DNA from 2 places in the Caballeronia sp. LZ008 genome. Region 1 is predicted to be linked to the other one. Evidence: riboswitches for the same ligand, from Rfam matches in the RefSeq annotation. Region 1 holds a riboswitch; the other holds the start of a gene.
The links. A riboswitch is a leader RNA that binds a small molecule or an ion and turns the genes downstream of it on or off. The one in region 1 is predicted to bind manganese.
Positions count from the first base shown of each region.

Region 2: it holds a riboswitch for manganese, as region 1 does, so the genes downstream of both, mntP (manganese efflux pump MntP) here and QCE49_RS00420 (sodium:calcium antiporter) in region 1, are expected to answer to the same signal.

Region 1 is NZ_JARUXK010000001.1:81,524-89,580, forward strand. Features, by position in the region: gene aceK (bifunctional isocitrate dehydrogenase kinase/phosphatase) at 1-1,733, opposite strand, end outside; gene QCE49_RS00405 (MerR family DNA-binding transcriptional regulator) at 1,768-2,190, opposite strand; gene QCE49_RS00410 (MBL fold metallo-hydrolase) at 2,297-3,370, shown strand; gene QCE49_RS00415 (ABC transporter substrate-binding protein) at 3,377-4,972, opposite strand; yybP-ykoY riboswitch at 5,136-5,311, shown strand; gene QCE49_RS00420 (sodium:calcium antiporter) at 5,400-6,410, shown strand; gene QCE49_RS00425 (hypothetical protein) at 6,554-7,405, opposite strand; gene QCE49_RS00430 (hypothetical protein) at 7,402-8,057, opposite strand, start outside.
Region 2 is NZ_JARUXK010000003.1:184,909-192,965, reverse strand. Features, by position in the region: gene QCE49_RS19990 (FMN-binding negative transcriptional regulator) at 1-235, opposite strand, end outside; gene QCE49_RS19985 (PLP-dependent aminotransferase family protein) at 322-1,779, shown strand; gene alr (alanine racemase) at 1,811-2,914, opposite strand; gene QCE49_RS19975 (DUF6632 domain-containing protein) at 3,089-3,520, shown strand; gene mntP (manganese efflux pump MntP) at 3,486-4,055, opposite strand; yybP-ykoY riboswitch at 4,065-4,235, opposite strand; gene QCE49_RS19965 (PQQ-binding-like beta-propeller repeat protein) at 4,331-6,031, opposite strand; gene QCE49_RS19960 (hypothetical protein) at 6,161-6,283, shown strand; gene QCE49_RS19955 (glucose/quinate/shikimate family membrane-bound PQQ-dependent dehydrogenase) at 6,325-8,057, opposite strand, start outside.

The sequences.
Region 1 (8,057 bases):
TCCCGGTCATAGGGAAAGAAATCGGCGAGTTCGCCGCGCAGCAGTTGTTCCTTGTGATGCTGCCAGAACGCGGGATCGAAAAAATCCGCGTGATGACGCATGAACGCTTCGCGCACGCGCGGATCGCCGAGCAAAAATGTGCCGTACGTTTCGGGAAAGATATCGTGCGGCCCGACGGTATACCACGGTTCGCCGGACAGCTCGTCCTCTTCCGTGCGCGGCGCAGGGACGCGGCGCACGTTGCAATCGGTCAGATACTCGATTTCATCGTAGTCGTAGAACACCACGCGACCGTGCCGCGTCACGCCGAAGTTCTTGTACAGCATGTCGCCGGGGAAGATGTTCGCCTGAATCAGCTGTTTGATCGCGTCGCCATATTCCTTGATGCCGTGATCGACGTCGTCGGCGTTGCCGTTCTGCAGGAAGAGATTGAGCGGCACCATGCGGCGCTCGATATACACATGCCGGATGACGAGCTTGTCGCCTTCGTATTCGATCATCGAAGGCGCTTCCTTTTCGAGTTCGCGGATGAGCGCGTCGTCGAGGCGCGCGACCGGCAGCGCGACGCTCGAATATTCGAGCGTATCGGCCATTCGGCCAACGCGATCGTGCCGCTTCACGAGTTGATATTTGTCCTGAATCTTCTGCCGCGTGGTTTCCTTCGGCGGCGGAAACGCGTCCTTGATGAGCTTGAACACGTAAGGAAACGACGGCAGCGTGAAGACGATCATCACGAGTCCCTTGATGCCCGGCGCGACGATGAACTTATCGCTCGAGTGCGACAGATGATGCAGCAAGTCGCGATAGAAATCGTTCTTGCCCTGCTTCTGCAAACCGACCGACGTATAGATTTCGGCCTTCGGCTTGCGCGGCATGATCGTGCTCAGAAATTGCACGAACGCCGACGGCACTTCCATATCGACGAGAAAGTACGAATGCGAGAAGCTGAAGATGATGAGCACCTGCTCGCGCGAGAGCAGCACGGTATCGAGCGCGAGCAAGCCGGGCTTCGTATGCCGGATCGCGATGGCGAAGGGCAGCAGCGCATCGCCGTTGATGATCCGCCCGACGACATACGCCGCCTTGTTGCGAAAGAACAGCGACGAAAGCACATGAATCTGAAAGTTCGGCGCCGGCGTGATATCGCCGAAGGCTTCGCGCAGCGCCTGCATCACGCATTGCACGTCGCGCGGCAAATCCTCGAACGGCGGTTCCAACTGAAAGTTCGTGACGATGCGTTCGAGCGTCGCGGCGAGGCCGTCCTTTTCCGGGTAATACGCGCGATACGTCGGCTTTGCGGCGGGCTCGTCGTTCTCGATGTATTCCGTCGAAATGGCCGGCCGCACAAAGATGAAGTCATTGTTGAAGTACGAGCGATGCAGGATCTTGCAGCACACGGAATTGAAGAACGTTTCCGCGCATTCCGGCTGACGATGCGTCGTCAGCAAGCCGATGTAATGCAGCTTGATCTGCTGCCACACGTCGTCCTCGATATTCTCCGCGTCGTATTCGTCTTCGAGCGCCGTCACGCATTCCGTGACGCGATCGTCATACGACGCGATGCGATCGCGCGCCAGTTGTTGCAACGCGAGCCAGTCGCCGCGCTCGAATAGCTCCTTCGCCTTGATCGCGGCTTCGCGGAACACGCGGTAATGATGCTCGAAGCCTTCGAGTATCGTCTTGGCGACATCGAAGCCGATTTGCGACGAGAGCAGCTTGGGGAAATGATTCATATCGACCCTGCGCTTCCTGTGCGGGCGTCACGCGTTATGCCGCTTTGGGTTTGCGTGCACGCTTTTCCGCGCCCGCCGCGAGCAGCGCGCGGCCCTGTTCCTCATACGCGGAAAGTTCGGCGAGCGTCGTGTTCAAGTCTTCGAGCTGACGCTGCAGCACTTCGCGATGCGCCGCGATCGTATCGACGAAAGCCTGTAGCTGCGTCGCGGTGCCGGTAGGCGAGTCATACAGATCGAGCAGCGTGCGGATTTCCGACAGCGTGAAACCGAGCCGCTTGCCGCGCAGCGTGAGCTTGAGGCGCGTGCGATCGCGCGCCGAATACACACGCCGCAGGCCGTTCGAGCCTTCGCGCTTCGGCGCGAGCAGCCCCTGATCTTCGTAAAAGCGAATGGCGCGCGGCGTAATGTCGAACTCGCGCGCCAGTTCGGTGATCGTGTAATGCGTCGGTTGGGTCATTGCCGGCCGGCAGCGCAAATGCGCTGCGCAACGTTAGAATGGACGTTTACGTTATCGTCAACTTGGCCAAATTGCAACGCGGCGCAAACCCGGAGACAGGCACCGAATGAACGCACTCGAACACCAGCTCGACTATGTTTTCGCGGACCGGCTGCCCGAATCGGGCGGCGTCATGGAAGTGGCGCCGGGCGTGTTCTGGCTGCGCATGCCGCTGCCGTTCGCGCTCGATCACATCAATCTGTGGCTGCTCGCCGATGAAATCGACGGTGTGAAAGGCTGGACCGTCGTCGATTGCGGCATTTCGAGCGATACGATCCGCGCGAACTGGGAGCGCGTGTTCGATTCCGTGCTCGATGGAAAGCCGGTGCTGCGTGTGATCGTCACGCATTGTCATCCGGATCATCTGGGACTTGCCGACTGGATCTGCACGGGCGGCGACAAGCATCGATGGAACGTGCGCCTGTGGATGTCGCTCGGCGAATACGCGATGGGCCGCGTGATGGCCGCCGGCGACGGCTCGAACGCGGGCGGCGAGCGAGCGGCGGCGCATTTCGCGGCGCACGGCCTGTCCGACGAAGCGTCGCTCGATGCGCTGCGCAAGCGCGATAGCTATTACCCGACGCTCGTGCCGTCGATTCCGGCGGAATATCGGCGTATCCGCGATGGCGATGTCATGCGTATCGGCGCGCGCAATTGGGAAGTGGTGTCGGGCTACGGCCATTCGCCGGAGCACAGCGCGCTTTTCTGCGCCGCCGACAAGTTGCTCATTTCCGGCGACATGGTGTTGCCGCGCATTTCGACAAACGTGTCGGTGTTCGCGGTCGAGCCGGAAGGCAATCCGCTTGCGCTGTATCTGGAATCGCTCGGCCGCTACGAAACCATGCCCGCCGATACGCTCGCGCTGCCCTCACACGGCAAGCCGTTTCGCGGCGTGCAAACGCGCATCGGGCAATTGCGCGAGCATCATCGCGCGCGGCTGGCGGAAGTGCGCGACGCGTGCGCTCAAAAGCCATGCAGCGCCGCAGACATCGTCCCGCTCATGTTCAAGCGCAAGCTCGATATTCATCAGATGACGTTCGCGCTCGGCGAAGCGCTCGCGCATCTGAACCTGCTTTGGCTCGATGGCACGCTGAAACGTCAGACCGGCGCTGACGGCGTGATCCGGTTCACGCCGGCCTGACTTCGCTTACTGCACGGAAACAGCGCCGAAATTCACGCGCCCGAACGGACTCACGTTATAGCCGCTGACGTTCGCGCGCGTGAGCGCCGCCGCCGTCGGATAGACGAGCGGAATCCACAGCGCCTGATCGTGGATGATCTTCTGCGCATCGACATACGACTTCGTGCGTTTGGCGACATCGGCGGTCGACTTGCCATCGGCGATGAGCTTGTCCAGTTGCGGATCGCAATAGCGCGCGAAGTTGATGCCCGACTTCACCGCGTTGCAACTGAAAAGCGGCGACATGTAGTTGTCCGGGTCGCCGTTGTCGCCGGCCCAGCCCATGAACAGCATGTCGTGCTGACCCTGCTTCGCCTGCTTGATGAGTTCGCCCCATTCGATCACTTTCACCTGCGCCTTCACGCCGATTTTCGCGAGATCGGCTTGCAGCAATTCCGCGCCCGCCTTCGGATTCGGATTGAGCACGCTGCCGTTCGGGCGTACCCAGATCGTCGTGTCGAAACCGTTCGGAAAGCCCGCATCGGCGAGCAGCTTCTTCGCATCGGCGGATGAATATTTGTACGCCTCGATGCTCTTGTCGTAACTCCACGTATTCGGCGGATACGGATTCACCGCTTGCGTCGCCGTGTTGTCGAACACGGTCTTCATGTAGGTCGTGCGATCGAAGGCCATGTTGATCGCCTGACGCACCTTCGGATTGTCGAGCGGCTTCTTCTGCGTGTTGAGCGCGACGAACGCCGTCATGAATGCGGGCGCTTCGCTCACCTTCAGCGACTTGTCCTTCTTCGCGTCGATGACGTCCTGCGGCTTCGGCGACAGCGCGATCTGGCATTCGCCCGCCTTGATCTTCTGCGCGCGCACGGCGGCGTCGGGCGTGATCGCGTAGATCAGCCGGTCGATCTTCGGTTTCGCGCCCCAGTACGACGGATTCACGTCGTAGCGGATGACCGAATCTTTCGTGTAGCTCTTCAGCACGAACGGGCCGGTGCCGATCGGCTTGCTGTTCAGATCGACCTGCTGGTTCGCCTTCAGCAGCTTGTCCGCATATTCGGCCGAATAGATCGATGCGAAGCCCATCGTGAGGATCGGCACGAAGGTCGCGTTCGGCTCGTTGAGCTCGAACTTCACGGTATGGTCATCGACTTTCGATACGGCCTTGATGAGCTTCACGAGGCCCATCGACTGCGCGTGCGGAAAGCCGCTCGCGCCCGCGATCTTGTGCCACGGATTGTCGTCCGAGAGCATGCGCGAGAACGTGAACACGACGTCGTCGGCACTGAGCGGGCGCGTCGGCTTGAAGTAATCGGTCGTCTGAAACTGAACGTTCGGACGCAGATGGAATGTGTACGTGAGCCCGTCGCTCGTCACGTCCCACTTTTCCGCGAGCGAGGGCACGACCTTCTTCGCGGCTTCGTCGTAGGAGACGAGCGTATTGAAGATGACATCCGCCGATGCGTTGGTCGTTACGAGCGAATTGAATTGCACGACATCGAAGCCGTCCGGGCTCGATTCGGTGCAGACGGTGAGCGGCTTGGACATCGCGAGCATCGGCGCGGCGAGCATGGCCATCGCGGCGGCCGCGGCGAAGAGTTTCAGACGCATGAGATCTCCCGTGATCTTCATTTTTGTTCGTGGATGAGCTTGAGCACGCGCAGCAAGCGACGCGCCCGGCGCGGCCAGATTAGCGGATGCATCCGTCGACGACAACGATCCGATCGGCATACGCTTATTCCGCGGGTTGCCGAAACGGGGCGCATCGGGCTAAACTTGCGCCTTCTTTGGGGAGTAGCCTTCCTTCGCGAGCGAAGGAGAACGCGTCAACATCCTCGGCCCTGCTGCCGTGGCGCGTTCGACCGGAACGGTTTGGCGAGACCATCGATGCGCTATGTCGTTCCTGGCCGGACGGCGCGTGGCGCATCGTGGTTCGCTCGACGTCCGGCCGTGGAATCATCGTGTCCCCACAACTACAACATCCCCGTTTCCCGCGCACGCTCGCGCACCCGTCGCATGTTTTGATGCGAGGTGCCGCATGACGATGCTCTTTCTCGAACTCGCGCTGATGCTCGCGATCATCCTGGTCGCGGCGGAGCTATTCACGAATGCGCTCGAACATCTCGGCGAACGGCTCGGCATTTCCGAAGGCGTGACCGGATCGCTGTTCGCGGCGGTCGGCACGGCATTGCCCGAGACGACGGTGCCGATCATCGCGCTGCTCGGCGGCACGACGAGCCGTGCGGTCAACGAAGAGATCGGCGTCGGCGCGATTCTCGGCGCGCCGCTTATGCTCGCGACGCTTTCGACGTGTCTGATGACGTTCGCGATCCTCAAGTCGCGCGGCATGAGCGGACGCATCGTGCCGGAGCGCAGCGGCTTCGTGCGCGATCTGAACTTCTTTCTGGTCGCGTTTCTCATCGCGTGCGCCGCGATGTTCGTGCCGCATCACGCGTGGCAAGTGCGCGCGTTGTTCGCGGTCGGGCTCGTCGCGCTCTATATCGTTTATGTGATTTCGACGTTCAAGGCTTCGGCGAAGCTCGTCGAGGGCGGACACGGAACGGAAGCGCCCGAGGCCTTGTTCGCTTCGCGTCTCGGTTTGAAAACGTCGCTCGGCACGATCATGCTGCAGTTTTTCTTCGGCATCGTGCTGCTCGTCGGCGGCGCGAAGGGCTTCATTCACGGCGTCGAGGGCGTGTCGCATGCGCTGGGAATTTCGGCGCTGCTGCTGTCGCTCATCATCATTCCGATCGCGACGGAACTGCCCGAGAAAGTGAACAGCATTCTGTGGGCGCGCCGAGGAAAGGACACGCTCGCGTTCGGCAACATCACCGGCGCGATGGTGTTTCAAGGGACGTTGCTGCCGGCCATCGGCATCATGCTGACGCCGTGGGAGCCGCGTATCGAAGTGCTGACGGGCGTGCTCATCACGCTCGCGGCGGCGGCGTGGCTGCGCTTCAATGCGAAGGAGAACGGCGTCGTGCTGTGGGCGCTGCTCGGCAACGGCGTGCTGTACGCGGCCTATCTCGCGTTGACGCTCGGGCGCTGACAAGCTGCGGCACAAAGAAGAATGCCCGCGCGAGGCGGGCATCGAAGAGCGAAGCAGCGCGCCGAGAAAACCGGCACGTCGTTCTTGTTGTTCTTATAGGGGTTATCGGCACGTGCGCCGATAACTTTAGTGCCGTCCGTCAATTAATCGACGATGTAAATCGCGCGCCGATAAAACTCGCCGATGTGCTGTTCCAGCGCATACGGCGCGAGCGCGTCGGCGAAGAGGCGCAGTTCGGCTTGTCCGTGCTGGCCGTTCAGCGCTTCGATGACGTCCTTGCCGAGATCGGCATAGGCGATCGGCGCGTCGGTCGTCTTCTTCGCGTACGCGAGATCGCGAATGCGCCAGCCGGCGTCCGTCAGCAGCTTCGACACATACGCGAGACGCTCCGCATCGGTCGCGCCCGGCTGCAGCGGATGCGTCTTGTCGCCCCACAGATTGCAGCCGAGCTGGAACACGAGCGAGCGCGACGCCTGACGCAGCTTCTTCAGATAAGCGACCGCATACGCCGGAAAGTCGTGCGCGCCGGTCACATATTCGCGGTCGAAATCCGCGCCCGCGTGATGCAGCACATTCAGATGCAAAAGCACGTCGATGTTCGACAGCTTGTCGAGGCCATCGAAGGGCAGCGCTTCGTGATGCACGTCGACATTGCCGATCGAGAAGGCGTCGCCGAGTTCGCGCAGGAACCTCGCGTGTTCGGCGTTCGCTTCGATCGCCGTCACGCGCGCATCGGGATGCGCATGCGCGATCGTGTACGTGAAGAAGCCCGTATTCGCGCCGAAGTCGGCCCAGCGCTCGCCGGCTTGCGGCGCGCGATGCGCGAGAATCCAGTCGAGGCGGTTGCGGTCGCCGCGCCATTGGCTCTGAATGGTCTCCTGATAACCGAGCGTACTCGCGACGAAGTCGGGGATCGTCTGATACCCCGAGTGCTTGGAGACTTCTCCGTAGAGTTGAGCGAGCCGCTCCTTGACTGCGGTGGCGCCAGAGGTCATTTCCATAGTTCCTTGTAAAAGATTCGCCAGCTGTCGCTTGCGAGATAGACGTCGCCGGCCAGGGCGCGCAACGCAGCGCCCGCGAGACGCGCTTCGCTGCCATAGCGATGCACGGTCGTCCGGCGCCGGCGCCATGTGTTCACGATGCCGCCCGTCCACAGATACGTGGCGTGGCGTGCGCGCGAAAGGCGCCGGCCTTGATAAGCGGTTGCATCTTCCGTCGCCCAGTCGCCCACGAAAGCTTCGACGATGCCGCAGTCGTGGTTCAGGCACAGGTCGAGCGGTCCCCACGGACGGGGATTCATTTCGATGAAGTACGCGCCGTCGTCCCCGACGATGCATTCGATCATCGCGAAGCCGAAATAGCCGCATTGCGAAAGCGCCTGCCGCAGCTTCACGCCGATATCGCTCGCATGAAAATCGGCGGTGCGCGCGAGCACGATCGACTTGCCGCCGGGCTGCTGCGCGAGGTTTTCCTGCGACGAGCAGAAGACTTCGCCCGTGCGCGCGAAATAGGCGAGCAGATAAAAGCTGCGTCCCGTCACGAAGTGCTGAAAGAAATAGTGCGACGGATCTTCGCTCGCCTTGAAAGCGGCGAGGTCCGCGTCGCTTTTCACGAGCACCGGATAAAGCACGCGCTTGCCGTCGACGT
Region 2 (8,057 bases), on a different contig from region 1:
GAAAAATCACCATGACGGGCGTGCCGCCCGGGCAACGCTGCCACACGTCGTTGGCGCGCGCGACGTGCGCCGTCAGCAAGCCATGCTCGCCCTGCGCCGGATCGAACTCGAACGGAATGTGATTGGCGTCGAGACCGGCGGCGTCGTGCGTCACCAGCATTCCGAGCGGATGCGCACGAATGATCCGATGCAGCTCTTCAGGGCGAGTCTCGGCGAAATGCGGCGGAATATACATCCTGGATGCCCGATGGAAAGTGGCGGAATCCCGTCACTATCGCCCGAAACAGGCACAATAAGAAGATCCAGTTTCGAGCAATTTTCATGGTCCAGTTGAAAGACGCCATCGGCACCGGACGGCGCATTTACGATCTGCTGCGCGCCCAGATCGCCGATGGCACCTTGCCCGCCGGCGCTCCCGCACCTTCGACGCGCGCGCTGGCGGCCGATCTCGGCGTCTCGCGCACGACCGTCACGGCAGCGTACGAACAGCTCGCGGCGGAGGGCTTTCTCGTCACGTCGGCGGGACGCGTCGCGCGAGTCGCCACGCCGCCGATGCCGCTCGCGCCGCCGAATCCCGCGCGCGCCGAACGCACCGCGCCCGCCCTTTCCGCCTATGGCCGGCGCGTTTCCACACTGCCGATGCCCGTTCTCGCGCAAGTGACGAAAGGCAGCATCAACTTCCTGTACGGCGCAGTGTCCGCGCGCGACTTTCCTTCGTTGATCTGGAAACGCGCGTATCAGGCCGAACTGCTGCATCAACCGGACAGCCTCTATTACGTCGCGCCCGAAGGCGACGCGTCGCTCAGGCGCGCGTTGCAGGCGTATCTCGGCCGCGCGCGCGGGCTCGTCTGCGATAGCGATCAGATCGTCGTCGTGAACGGCACGCAGCAGGCGCTCGATCTTTGCGCGCGCCTGCTGCTCGATCCCGGCGACGCCTTCGCATTCGAAGATCCCGGCTATCTGATCGCGCGGCATTGCTTCGAGGCATCGGGCGGCGTGGCGCTGCCGGTGCCCGTCGACGAACACGGTCTCGATACGCGCCGCCTTCCCGCCGATGGACGCGCGCGGCTCGCCTACGTGACGCCATCGCACCAATTTCCGCTGGGCGGCGTGCTGCCGATCGGCCGCCGTCTCGAATTGCTCGAATGGGCGCAACGGCACGACGCGTGGATCATCGAAGACGATTACGACGGCGAGTTCCGATACGGCCAGCGCCCGATCGACGCCTTGCAATCGATCGATACGAATGGCCGCGTGATCTACATCGGCACGTTTTCGAAGGCGCTCTCGCCGCATCTGCGGCTCGGCTACATGATCCTGCCGCACGATCTCGTGCCGGCGTTCCGTCAGGCGAAGCGGCTCGCGGATCGTCATTCGGCCGTCATCGATCAGCGCGTGCTCGCGGCGCTAATCGAAAGCGGCGCGTATGAGCGTCACGTGCGGCGCGTGCGGCGCGAATACGAACGGCGGCGCGCGGCCTTGCTCGACGCCATCGCCGATCTTCTTCCGAAGCGCGCGCACGCGACGGGCACGGCTGCCGGATTGCACGTCACGCTGTGGCTGCCCTTCATCGACGCGGCGCACGAAGCCGCGCTCGTCGCCGCCGCGCATGCGAACGGCGTGGGCGTCTATCCGGTGTCGCCGCTTCATGTCGCGCCGTGCGGCGGCACGTCGAACCGGACGGCCGGGCTCATCCTCGGCTATGCGAGCGTGCCGGTCGAGCAGATCCGCAAAGGCATCGAAATCCTCGCCGATGTGATCGCGCATTTTCGAACGTAAGCACTGCCTTCGAGACGCGTCATCGTGAGCGTCATGCCGAATGCGCTTCTGCCCGATTCGAAACGCCCGCGTCGATCGCGACGGGCACGCGCCGCGCGAGCGCGCACATCAACTCGTAGCCGATCGTGCCGGACGGTTCGGCCACTTCATCGACCCGGACGCGTTCGCCCCATAGTTCCACCGGCGACCCGATGCCCGCAGCCGGACACGGCGTGAGATCGACGGTGAGCATGTCCATCGACACGCGTCCGACGATGCGCGTACGCACGCCATCGACGATGACGGGCGTGCCCGTCGGCGCGTGACGCGGATAGCCGTCCGCGTAGCCGCATGCGACCACGCCGATCTTCATCGCGCGATCCGCGGTGAAAGTGCGGCCATAGCCGATCGTCTCGCCCGCCGCGAGCGTCTGCACGCCGATGATGCGGCTCTCGAGCGTCATCGCCGCGCGCAACGGGAAATGCTCGATGTGGCGCGCGCAGCCCGTCGGCGAGGCGCCGTAGAGGATCGTGCCCGGCCGCACCCAGTCGCGATGCGCGCGCGGATGCCACAGCACCGCCGCCGAATTCGACAGCGAGCGCGTGCCGGGAAGATCGCGCGTGGCCGCTTCGAATTCGTCTATCTGCCAGTCGATCGCGCCTTCGTCGGCGTTCGCGAAGTGACTCATCAGGCCGATCGAGCCGATCGCCGCGATATCTGACGCCCTTTTCCAAGCCGCGACGAATTCGCCCGGCCGATAGCCGAGCCGGTTCATGCCCGAGTTCATCTTCAACTGTATATCGATGCGCTCGTTCGGCCGCGCCGCCTTCAGCAACGCAAGCTGCTCGTCGCAATGCACCGTGACCGTGAGCCGGTGACGATCCGCCGTTTCGACATCCGCGGGCTCGAAAACGCCTTCGAGCAAAAGAATCGGCTTTTTCCAGCCGAGCTCGCGCACGCGCACGGCTTCATCGAGATCGAGCAGCGCGATGCCGTCGGCTTCAGCGAGCGCCGGATAAATGCGCTCGATGCCGTGACCATAAGCATTCGCCTTGATGACGGACCACACGCGCGACGACGGCGCCGTGCGTTTGACAAGTTGAAGATTCTGTCGGATGGCGTCGAGATGGATGCGCGCGGAAATCGGACGTGGCATGACGTGCTGGATTTGTGGTTAAAGGCAGTGGAATGATGAATCGTATCGACCTAATGGCAGTCGTTGTTATTTTATTTGCGCCAATTTTTGGTGGAAACGCCTGCCGCCATCGATGGCTTTCGCGGTGCGCTTCGCGGTATCTTGTCGCTCATGTCGCGCCGCCAAGGAGCCGCCATGAACGACGCCCGTCGCCTCGCCTGCCTGCGCATCGTGCTCGCCGTCGTCGGGCTGATCGCGCTCTTCGCCTTCTATCCGCTCATGCTGCTCTGGCCTTCAGGATGGGCGTGGGATGCCGGCCACGAAGGCCATTCGGAATACGCGATGATGATCGTCGGCATCTACGCGACGCTCGGCGTTTTCCTGCTGATCGCATCGCGCGAGCCGATGAGGCATCTGAGCCTCATCTGGTTCACGGTGTGGTCGAGCGTCGTGCACGGCGCGATCATGGCCGTGCAGTCGTTCGGCGGCGCGGGGCGCCACCTCGGTCATCTGGCGGGTGACGTGCCCGCGCTTTTCATCGTCGCCGCCGTGCTCGCGATTCTCACGCCGCGCGGCGGCAAGGCGCGCATCCTCAGCCGAGATGGCCGAGATGTTCGGCCAGAATGACGCTGCCGACGCCGATCAGAATCAGCCCGCCGACGATTTCCGCCCGCTTGCCGATCGTCGCGCCGACGAGCCGGCCGACCATCACGCCGATCGTCACCATCAGCATCGTCGCGAAACCGATGGTCGCGGCCGTCGAGAAGATATCGACATCGATGAACGCGAGGCCCGCGCCGACCGCCATCGCGTCGATGCTGGTCGCGAAACCGGTGAGCGCCAACACCCAGAACGAATGCGAATTGGGCTTTTCCGCTTCGTGGCTCACGCTGCTGAAACCTTCGCGGATCATGCGCGCGCCGAGCAGGAAGAGCAGGCCGAACGCGATCCAGTGATCCCACGCGGTGACGTACTGCGCGGCCGCCCTGCCGAGCGCCCAGCCGACGAGCGGCGTCAGGGCTTCGATCACGCCAAAGATCACGCCGGTCTTCAACGCTTCCGCGATGCGCGGCTTGTGCAGGGTCGCGCCCTTGCCGACGGCTGCGGCGAACGCGTCGGTGGACATGGCGAAGGCTAGAAAAATTGTGGAGGCGAGATTCATCGAGTAGCGCTCTGGTCGGGCAAGATGGAACGACAGAACGCGCGCCCGACCGGTCGCGAATTCTGTCGATGGTCTTGCCAACCTTTGATGGCTGCTCATGCCACGGCCTGAACGACCGAGCGTGTTGACATGAGCGCTTTCCCTGTGCAGGAAAGCCGGCTACTCCCCAGCGAAGAACCGAGAGCTTAACATGACTTCGCGACCGTTCCACGGCGTTTCGGCTAGTTGCGGCGCGCTCGCGGCGTCACGCCCGGCGCCGCGTTCGCGCGCCGATCCTATTTCGACAACAGCCCGAACACGGCGACGCCGTTCTTCGTGCCGACATACACCCTGCCGTTCGCGATCATCGGCGTGATGAACTTGTTGCCCGCACCGAACTGGTCGCGCGTGCCGGCGTCGTTGCTGCTGTAGAGCTGGCGCGCGAGATTGGCCGCGTCGTAGGCGCGCAGCGCGCCTGTCGCGCCGTTCTCCGCCGCCCACAGAATGCCGTTCGCCGTGCCGTTCGCGGAAATGCTCGGCGTCGCGCCGGGGAAGCCGAACGCATTCGACGTCTGACTCGTCGACGTCGCCGAAAGCAACGCGTTGCTGACCGCGAACGCCCGAATGCTGTCGCCGACCGCGCCGAAATAGACCGTGTTGTTGAAATACGCGGGCGCGCCGAACATCGCCCCGCGAATCTGGCCGACGAGTTCCTGATAGATGTGGTCCGCGTTCGAATCGAACTTGCCCATCGAGAAGCGGTTCACGACGTAGATCGTCGAGTTCTTGCCCGCGCCGATCGCCAGATGCCGGACCGTGCCGCCCGCATCGGTGAAGTCCGGCAGCACCATCGCGCCGCCGGAACCGAGATCTTCGTCCTCGTTCGACTCCTGCACCGTGTTCGACGGCTCGAAATAGTCCTGCACCCTGAGCGGCGACGTTTCCAGCCGCAAAAAACCGTTGCCGAAGTTGCCGTTGATCGGCATCTCCTGCGCGTTTTGAGTCGGATCGAAGGTGCCGTTGGCGTCGAGGAAAAAGATCGCCTGGCCGTCCGATGCAAGGCCCGCGCCGCTCATCCAGATCGAGCCCATCTGGCCGTTCGGCGTGAGGTTCAGCACGCTCGCCTGTTGCAGGGTCGCGGCGTCGTAGCCCATGACCCAGCCGGTGTACGGCATGAAGTCGCAATGCGAAGTCCACGCCGTGTAGACGACGCCGTTCAGCAGCAGCAACGCCGCGCGCTCGGCGTACTGGCCGGGATCGAACGTCAGCGTGCCGTTCTGGCTGCCCGCGCCGTTGCCCGGATACGTCGCCCGGATTTCGGTGGGGCCGTTGAAGAGCTCGGCGCCCGTCGCGACATCGAGCGCGTGAATGCGCTGGTGATACGCGCCCGACGCATCCTTCGACATGCCGACGACATACATCGCGCCATTCGGGCCGCGCGTCCGGTCGATGACCGGCGTCGCCGTGACACCGATGGTCGGCGTGATCTGATGACAGTTGTGGTCGTCGCTCGGCGACTCGCCGCTGCCGAGCGTCGAGACTTTCCACAGCACCGCGCCGCTGTCGGCGTCGAAAGCGTAGACGCTGGCGTTTTCCGTCGCGACGTAGAGCACGTTGCGCGTACCGCCCGCGATCGGTACGCCCGCCAGAAAGAGCGGCTGCGCGTCGACGGCGCCATCGACGGAAAAGAGCGCGAGCTTGCCGAAAGTACGCTGATTGACGTTCGCCGGCGTGAGGACGGTTTCCGCGAGTTGCTGTCCGGTGCGCGCGATGTCGTTGTGCCAGGTGACGACATCTTTCGACACCGCAGCCAGAGGCGCCGATGCCCCCGCCGGGCTCGATGCCCCCGACGGGCTCGATGCCGCCGCCGGCGCGCCGCCGCTCGCCGCAGACGAAGTGGCGCTATCGCCGGAACCGCCACTGCACGCGACGACGATCGCCGCGATGAGCACAACGGCGCCGATCGCCGCGATACGAGCCGGAAAGTGCGTCTTCATCTGGATGCTCCTTCAGAGCGTTTCGCCTTTGCGTACGGTCAATTCCCCGAAAGATATTTGTTGCAATGCGTCATAATGTGCTAACCTAGGGTTATTACCTAGTTAGTTACCCCTAGTACGGAGTTCATCATGGGAATCATCGCTGCCACGCCGATCGCCCTCGTTTCCTTCATCGTCGCCGCCGTCCGCAATGCGCTGAGCGCGCGCGCCAAGGTCAGCGCGCTCATGGCCGAGGCTTATCGCCGGACGTAACGTGCAGGCGCGGGAGAAAATTCCCGCGCTTTTTTTCGCATTCACTGCAACGTATAGGCGATCACATAGTCGCCCGCCTTCGTGCCGAGCGAGCCATGACCGCCCGCCGTCACGAGCACATATTGCTTGCCGCTTGCATCGGCGTAGCTCATCGGCGTGGCCTGACCGCCCGCCGGCAGACGCGCCTCCCACAGCTTCTTGCCGTCGCGCACGTCGTAGGCGCGCACGTATTGATCGAGCGTGCCCGTCAGGAACGCGACGCCGCCCGCCGTCACGATCGTCCCGCCGAGGCTCGGCACGCCGAGCGGCATCGGAATCGGCAGCGGCGCGCTGTCGACGATGGTGCCGTTCTTGTGCATCCACGCAATCTTCTGCGTGCGCAGATCGACGCCCGCGATGTAGCCCCACGGCGGCGCCTGGCACGGAATCCCGAGCGGTGAAAGAAACGCGCTGATCTCAAAGCCGAACGGCGTACCGCGCGCGAGCTTGATGCCGCTCGTTTCGCTGCCTTTCTTCTCGCCGTTGTCCTCGGGAATCTTGTCACGCGGAATCAGCTTCGACGTGAACGCCATGTAGTCCGGATTCGCGATCAGAATCTGCCGCACCGGATCGACGGAAATCCCGCCCCAGTCGAATACGCCGAAGTTACCCGGAAACACGAGCGATCCCTGCTCCGACGGCGGCGTGTACGGCCCGTCGTAGCGCAGGCTCCTGAACTTGATGCGGCACCAAAGCTGATCGAACGGCGTCGTGCCCCACATGTCCGCCTCCGTCACGCGCGGCGGGTTGAAGTTGAGCGCGGAAACGGCCTGCGTCGGCGCGGTGTGATCGCCTTTCGCCGCGCCGCCCGGCACGGCGACTTCGCTGATCGGCACGATCGGCTGGCCGGTTTCGCGATTCAGCACGTAGATGCTGCCCTGCTTCGTCGATGCGATCAGCGCCGGCTGCGTGCCCTGCGCCGTCTGCAGATCGACGAGCGTCGGCTGCCCGCCCACATCCATATCCCACAGATCGTGATGCGTGAACTGATAGTTCCAGCGCAGCTTGCCCGTCGCGGCATCGAGCGCGACGACGCCCGCGCCGAACTTCTCGGCCTGTGGCGTGCGCTCGCCGCCCCACTGATCGGGCGTCTGGTTGCCCATCGGCAGAAAAATCATGCCGCGCTTTTCGTCGACGCTGAACATCGACCACATGTTCGGCGAATTGCGCACATAAGTGCCGCCCGCCGCGATCGGTTCGGTGACGTCCGGATTGCCTGGATCCCAGTTCCAGACGAGATGGCCGTCATTGACGTCGAACGCGCGGATCACGCCCGACGGCTCGTTGTTCGATTCGTTGTCGGTCACATGACCGCCGACGATCACGAGATTGCGGAACACCGCCGGCGGCGAGGTCGAGTAATAGCCGCCCGGCGTGAACGGCCCGATATTCGCGCGCAAATCGATTGCACCGTTCTTTCCGAAGCTCGCGCACGGCTTGCCGGTGTCCGCGTCGAGCGCGATCAGGCGGGCGTCGGCGGTCGGAAGGAACAGGCGATGCGGACATTCGGCCTGCGCCGTGGTTTGCGCGGGCGTCTGCACGGGCGCGGACGCTTCCGTGGGCGCGGATGCGTCGGCAGGCGCGGAGGCCGCATCGGCTTCGGCGGGCGCGCTGGCTTCGGGCGCGGCGGCAGCGGGCATCGGATGCATCGACGCATCGTAATAAGCGACGCCCCGGCAAGTCATGTGCTCCCAATGCTTGAACCCGATCGGACTCTGAATCTGCGGATCGAAAC